One region of the Streptomyces sp. NPDC031479 genome, then DNA from elsewhere that is predicted to be linked to it. Evidence: riboswitches for the same ligand, from Rfam matches in the RefSeq annotation. Region 1 holds a riboswitch; the other holds the start of a gene.
The links. Region 1 has a riboswitch for glycine ahead of gcvP (aminomethyl-transferring glycine dehydrogenase). Riboswitches for the same ligand answer to the same signal wherever they lie in the genome.

Region 1 (3,400 bases):
AGCTGGCCGAGGCCGGCGAGGACGAGCTGGTCCGGATGGTGGGGAAGGCGCACGGGGCCGGGCTGTACCGGATGGCGCTGGGGCTGGACGACCGGCCCGTGGTCGCCGAGCGGGACGCGAAGTCGGTCTCGGTGGAGGACACCTTCGACGTGGACCTGCACGACCGCGTCCGCATCCGCTTCGAGGTGCAGCGGCTCGCGGACCGGTGCGTGGGGCGCCTGCGGTCCTCCGGGCACTCGGGCCGGACCATCGTGCTGAAGGTGCGCCGCTACGACTTCTCCACGCTGACCCGTTCGGAGACCCTGCGCGGGCCGACCGACGACCCCTCGGTGGTCCGGGAGGCCGCGGCGCGGCTGCTGGAGGGCGTGGACACCACCGGAGGCGTGCGGCTGCTGGGGGTGGGGGTGACGGGGCTCGCGGACTACACGCAGGAGGACCTCTTCGCCCAGGTGCTCGGCGCCGGGGCGGAGGAGGGCGGTGCCGCCTCGGAGGGCGCCGCCTCGGAGGGCGTCGCGCCGGAGGAGGAAGAGGCGGGCGAGCCGGACGCGGCCGGCGGGACCGGTGCGGCCGGCGGGACCGGTGCGGCCGGTGGGGCCGTCGCGGAGGCGGGCGGGCCGGACGCGGCGGCCGCGCGGTACTGGCCGGCGGGGAGCGACGTACGGCACGCCCTGTACGGGCCCGGATGGGTCCAGGGCAGCGGGGTGGGGCGGGTGACCGTACGGTTCGAGCGGCCCGGATCGCCGCCCGGGCGGGTGCGCACCTTCCGGGTGGACGATCCCGAACTGGCGTCCTCCGATCCGCTGCCCCTCGTGGGGCGGGCGGAAGGGACGGCCACGACCTAGATCCGCTCCTCGGGCGGCGGGTGGTGGAAGTCGGTCGGCAGGGAGACGTCCAGGCCGTAGTGGTGGTAGAGCTGGAGCTCCTGCTCGGGGGACAGGTGGCGCCCGACACCGAAATCGGGTGCATCTCTGATCAAGGAACGCTCGAAGGGCACGCGCAGGGTGTCGTCCACCACTTCACTGGGCTCCAGGGGGACGAAGGCGTCCCGCCCGAAGAGGCCGGTCCGGACGGCGGCCCATTCGGGCACGCCAGTGGCGTCGTCGAGGTAGACCTCGTCCACGGTGCCGATCTTGGCGCCGTTGCGGTCGAACGCCTTGCGGCCGATCAGGCTGCGCGGATCGATGTCGGTCTGCACGGTCCCTCCGTACGGTCGCAGTGGTACAAGTCATTCGTAATGACTACGAAAGTGCATATTTGAAGAGGGGGCCACTCGGGGAGGGTCCAGATCCTCGCTGGTAGGCTGGGTGATGGCTGTTGACCCTGTGCGGGAGAGTCCTCCGAGTGAGTACGACGGAGGCGCCGAAGGAGCAAATCCTCCCCGGAATCTCTCAGGCATACGTACCGCACGTGGTGAGGCCACTCTGGAAAGCAGGGGCGGGTACCGGGCACGCAGTACCGGTTCCCCTCCTCACCGACGGTGAAAGCCGGACCTCAGGGGCGATCCCCGTGCGGCCCGGTGAAGCTCTCAGGTTGAGATGACAGAGGGGGAGGCCGTCCGGGTGCCCGCGCCGTGGTGCCCCTCGCAGGTCATACGACCAGGAGGCCTCCGTCATGACCGCCAACCGCATTCCGCTCTCTCAGCTGGAGCGAGGCATCCCCTTCGAGCAGCGTCACATCGGCCCGGATGCCGAGGCGCAGGCGAAGATGCTCGCCCAGGTGGGCTACGGCTCCCTGGACGAACTCACCGCCGCCGCGGTACCGGATGTGATCAAGACCGCCGAGGCGCTGAACCTGCCCGAGGCGCGCACCGAGGCCGAGGTGCTGGCCGAGCTCCGCTCGCTGGCCGACCGCAACCAGGTGCTGTCGTCGATGATCGGCCTCGGCTACTACGGCACCTTCACGCCCCCGGTGATCCTGCGCAACGTCATGGAGAACCCGGCCTGGTACACGGCGTACACCCCGTACCAGCCCGAGATCTCGCAGGGCCGCCTCGAAGCGCTGCTGAACTTCCAGACCGTCGTCGCCGACCTGACCGGCCTGCCGACCTCCGGTGCCTCCCTGCTCGACGAGGGCACCGCCGCCGCCGAGGCCATGTCCCTGGCCCGCCGCGTGGGCAAGGTCAAGGGCGGCGTCTTCCTGATCGACGCCGACGCGCTGCCGCAGACCATCGCCGTGATCGAGACGCGCGCCGAGCCCATCGGGGTCGAGGTCGTCGTCGCAGACCTGTCCGACGGCATCCCGGCCGAGATCGCCGAGCGCGGCGTCTTCGGCGTGCTGCTCCAGTACCCGGGTGCCTCCGGCGCCGTCCGCGCGATCAAGCCGGTCATCGACCAGGCGCACGGGCTCGGTGCCATCGTCACCGTCTCCGCCGACCTGCTCGCCCTGACCCTGCTCACCTCCCCGGGCGAGCTGGGCGCCGACATCGCCGTCGGCACCACCCAGCGCTTCGGCGTCCCGATGGGCTTCGGCGGCCCGCACGCCGGTTACATGGCCGTCCAGCAGCAGCACGCCCGCTCGCTGCCCGGCCGCCTCGTCGGCGTCTCCGTGGACGCGGACGGCAACAAGGCGTACCGCCTGGCCCTGCAGACCCGCGAGCAGCACATCCGCCGCGAGAAGGCCACCAGCAACATCTGTACCGCCCAGGTGCTGCTCGCGGTCATGGCCGGCATGTACGCCGTCTACCACGGCCCGGACGGCCTGCGCACGATCGCGCGCCGGACCCACCGCTACGCCGCGCTCCTCGCCGCGGGCCTGACGGCCGGCGGGGTCGAGCTGGTGCACGGCTCCTTCTTCGACACCGTCACCGCCCGGGTGCCCGGCAAGGCGGCCGAGGTCGTCGCCGCCGCCCGTCAGGGCGGGGTCAACCTCTTCCAGGTCGACGCCGACCACGTCTCCGTCTCGTGCGACGAGACCACCCTGCGCGCCGACCTCGACGCAGTCTGGGCCGCCTTCGGCGTCAGCGCGGACATCGAGGCCCTGGACGCCACCACCGCCGACACGCTGCCCGAGGGCCTGCTGCGCTCGGACGCGTACCTCGGCCACCCGGTCTTCCACCAGCACCGCTCCGAGACCGCGATGCTGCGCTACCTGCGCAAGCTCTCGGACAAGGACTACGCGCTGGACCGCGGCATGATCCCGCTGGGCTCCTGCACCATGAAGCTCAACGCGACCACCGAGATGGAGCCGGTGACCTGGCCCGAATTCGGTCAGCTGCACCCGTTCGCCCCGGCGGAGCAGGCGGAGGGCTACCTCACGCTCATCACCGAGCTGGAGGAACGTCTCTGTGAGGTCACCGGATACGACAAGGTCTCGATCCAGCCGAACGCGGGCTCCCAGGGCGAGCTCGCCGGCCTGCTGGCCGTGCGCGCCTACCACCGGTCCAACGGCGACGAGCAGCGCA
Region 2 (3,400 bases), on a different contig from region 1:
CGACGTGCTCGCAGCCGCCGTAGTAGCGGCGGCCGGGGTAGCCCTCGGCGTACTTGTTGGTCAGGACCGAGCCCTGCGCCTCCATGACGGCGACCGGAGCGAAGTTCTCCGACGCGATCATTTCCAGGGTCGACTGCTGGCGCACGAGCTCCGCGTCGACGGCGGCGGCGACGTCCGGGTCGAGCTCGTGGAGAGGGGTGTTCAGAACGGACATCAGGATCCCCTGGGGTGTCAGTTGTCGGAGTGGGTGAGCGCGGCGTACTCGTCGGCGGAGAGCACGTCCTTCGGCTCCTCCGAGAGGCGCACCTTGAACAGCCAGCCACCCTCGAACGGAGCGGTGTTCACCAGGGCCGGGTCGTCCACGACGTCCTGGTTGAACTCGACGATCTCACCGGAGACGGGGGAGTACAGGTCGCTGACCGACTTGGTCGACTCCAGCTCGCCACAGGTCTCGCCCTCGGTCACGGTGTCGCCGACCGCGGGGAGCTGGGCGTAGACGACGTCACCGAGCGCGTTGGCCGCGAACTCCGTGATGCCGACCGTCGCGACGCCGTCCACGGCGTCCGACAGCCACTCGTGCTCCTTGGTGTAACGCAGCTGCTGGGGGTTGCTCATGACCTGATTCTCCTGGATGCGGGGGAGTGGATGTGAACAGTGGTCTCGCGGACCGAGACGGGCGCCGGGGCGCCGGAACACCGCCGTACGGCCGGCCGTACGGCGGTGCTGACTACTTCTGCCGCTTGTAGAACGGCAGAGCCACGACCTCGTACGCCTCATGCGTACCGCGAATGTCCACGCCTACGCCGGAGGTGCCGGGCGCGGCGTGCGCCGCGTCGACGTAGGCCATCGCGATCGGCTTGCCCAGCGTCGGGGACGGGGCGCCGGAGGTGACCTCGCCGACGACCTGTCCGTCGGCGACGACCGGGAATCCGGCGCGCGGGACGCGGCGGCCCTCGGCGATCAGGCCGACCAGCTTGCGCGGCGGGTTGGTGGCGGCGCGCTCGGCGGCGGCCTCCAGCGCGGCGCGGCCGACGAAGTCACCCTCCTTCTCGAACTTCACGACCCGGCCCAGCCCCGCGTCGAAGGGGGTGAGGGAGGTGGTCAGCTCGTGCCCGTACAGCGGCATGCCCGCCTCCAGGCGCAGCGTGTCGCGGCAGGACAGCCCGGCCGGCACCAGGCCGACGCCCTCGCCCGCCTCGGTCAGCGCCTGCCACAGCTCCACGGCGTGCTCCGGGGAGACGAACAGCTCGAAGCCGTCCTCGCCCGTGTAGCCCGTACGCGCGATCAGCGCGGGCACGCCCGCGACGGTGCCCGGCAGGCCCGCGTAGTACTTCAGGCCGTCCAGGTCGGCGTCGGTCAGCGACTTGAGGATGCCGGGGGACTCCGGACCCTGGACGGCGATCAGCGCGTAGGCGTCGCGGTCGTCGCGGACCTCGGCGTCGAAGCCGGCGGCGCGCTCGGTGAGGGCGTCCAGGACGACCTGGGCGTTGGAGGCGTTGGCGACGACCATGAACTCGGTCTCGCCCAGGCGGTAGACGATCAGGTCGTCCAGGATGCCGCCGTCCTCCTGGCAGATGTGCGTGTAGCGGGCGCGGCCGACGCCGACGGTGGAGATGTTGCCCACCAGCGCGTAGTCCAGGACCTTGACGGCCTCGGGGCCGGTCAGCGTGATCTCGCCCATGTGGGACAGGTCGAACAGGCCGGCCTTGGTGCGCACGGCGTTGTGCTCGTCGCGCTCACTCGCGTAGCGCAGCGGCATGTCCCAGCCCGCGAAGTCGGTCATGGTCGCACCGAGCGAGCGGTGCAGCGCGTCGAGCGCGGTCAGGCGGGGGGCAGTGCTCATGGGTGTGGCTCCCGGGTCCCAGGGCATGACATGACGAGGACGATCCTCCCCATCTGTCATCGGAACCTGAGAGGTTCGCCGAGAGTTCCCGCGACACGGCGGGACGCCCTGGCTTGCACCTTGGGTGGAGCGCGCGGCGGCCGTCGGGGGACGGACACGTCGTCGCTCGCTTTTCAGATCTGCCTCATCCACGCGGTACGGGGCCTGAGAGATTCAAGGGAGGTACTTGCTCCTTCGGCGCCCGGGCACGGCCTCACGGCGTGCCGGGACTCTCCCGCGCGGATTCAAGCGGCCGGTATGCAGTTGGTGTCCAGATGGCGCACATCATTGCACGGGACGCTCGGGAGCGGGCAGTGGGGCCCTGGAAGAAGGGACGGACCGGAACCGAGGCCACCGGATTACCGTCTCTTTACACTCAGTGGGCACGGGGTCCAGGCGACCCGATTCGGGGGGAGACGATCACTGTGCGGAGATTCGGAGTGCTGGCGGCGACGGGAGCGGTGGACGGGGTCCCGGCCCGGCGCAGTACCCGGCCGCGGCCGGCCGGCCGGGTCCGCGACCTGCGCGGCGCGGTGGTGGCCGGGCCGCGGCGGCTCGGATTCCCCGCCGGGGACATCGTGGTGGTGTCCGGCCTGCCCGGCGGCGGCAAGAGCACCCTGATCAAGCGGGCCGCCGAGGACGGCGGCATCGACTCCCAGGACGTCCGCGAACGCTGGGAGCGCCGGATGCCGGGGGCGCTGCCGTACGCCGCGTACCGGCCGCTGGTACGGGCCGCGCACTACTGGGGGCTGTGGCGGCGGCTGCGCACTGGGGACTCCGTCGTGGTCCACGACTGCGGCACCCAGATGTGGGTACGGGGGATGCTCGCCGCCGCCGCCCGGCGGCGGGGCCGGGCGCTGCACCTGCTCCTGCTGGACACCACGGCCGAGGAGGCCCGCTCCGGGCAGGCGGCGCGGGGGCGCCGGGTCTCGGCGTACGCCTTCGCGCGGCACCGGGGTGCGGTGGGGCGGCTGCTGCGGGACGCCGAGGCCGGGCGCCTGCCGGCGGGATGCGACTCCGCGGTCATCCTGGACCGCCGCGCGGCGGCGGCGGTGACGCGGATCTCGTTCTTCTGAGGGCGGTGAGCGGGGGGTGGGGACGCGCGAAGGGCGGTCGGGGTGGGGCGGTAGCCTCGGGGCGACATCGGGGCGGAACCGTACGGAGGCAGGGGTACATGCAGGGCAGCGGCTGGCCGGCGAACGAGTTGGAACAGGTCCTCGGGGCGGCGCTCGGCCGGCCGGACGCCGGACCGCAGATCCTGGATGCCCTCGGCCGCAGCCGGCTCTGGGTGCCCCTGCCCCACGGCGGCAGTCCCGACCACGCAGCCCTCGACCTCCCGACGATGCTGATCGGCGGGGAGGCGTACGTCCCCGTCTACAGCTCGGAGGCCCAGTTCCGTCACGGCGCCGGCCCCGCCATGGACTTCGCGATCGCCCCCGCCGTCGAGTTCGCCCGCGGCCTGCCCCCGCAGCTCGGCATCGCCGTGAACCCCGAGGGCGCCGTCGGGGTGCCGCTGCC

Region 2: it holds a riboswitch for glycine, as region 1 does, so the genes downstream of both, gcvT (glycine cleavage system aminomethyltransferase GcvT) here and gcvP (aminomethyl-transferring glycine dehydrogenase) in region 1, are expected to answer to the same signal.

Annotation. Positions count from the first base shown of each region.
Region 1 is NZ_JBVIKC010000027.1:91,216-94,615, reverse strand. Features, by position in the region: gene ACZ5D2_RS26520 (DNA polymerase IV) at 1-842, shown strand, start outside; gene ACZ5D2_RS26515 (PRC-barrel domain-containing protein) at 839-1,195, opposite strand; glycine riboswitch at 1,316-1,414, shown strand; gene gcvP (aminomethyl-transferring glycine dehydrogenase) at 1,612-3,400, shown strand, end outside.
Region 2 is NZ_JBVIKC010000003.1:10,117-13,516, reverse strand. Features, by position in the region: gene glyA (serine hydroxymethyltransferase) at 1-214, opposite strand, end outside; gene gcvH (glycine cleavage system protein GcvH) at 232-615, opposite strand; gene gcvT (glycine cleavage system aminomethyltransferase GcvT) at 728-1,843, opposite strand; glycine riboswitch at 2,027-2,130, opposite strand; gene ACZ5D2_RS05015 (AAA family ATPase) at 2,302-2,958, shown strand; gene ACZ5D2_RS05010 (enhanced serine sensitivity protein SseB) at 3,057-3,400, shown strand, end outside.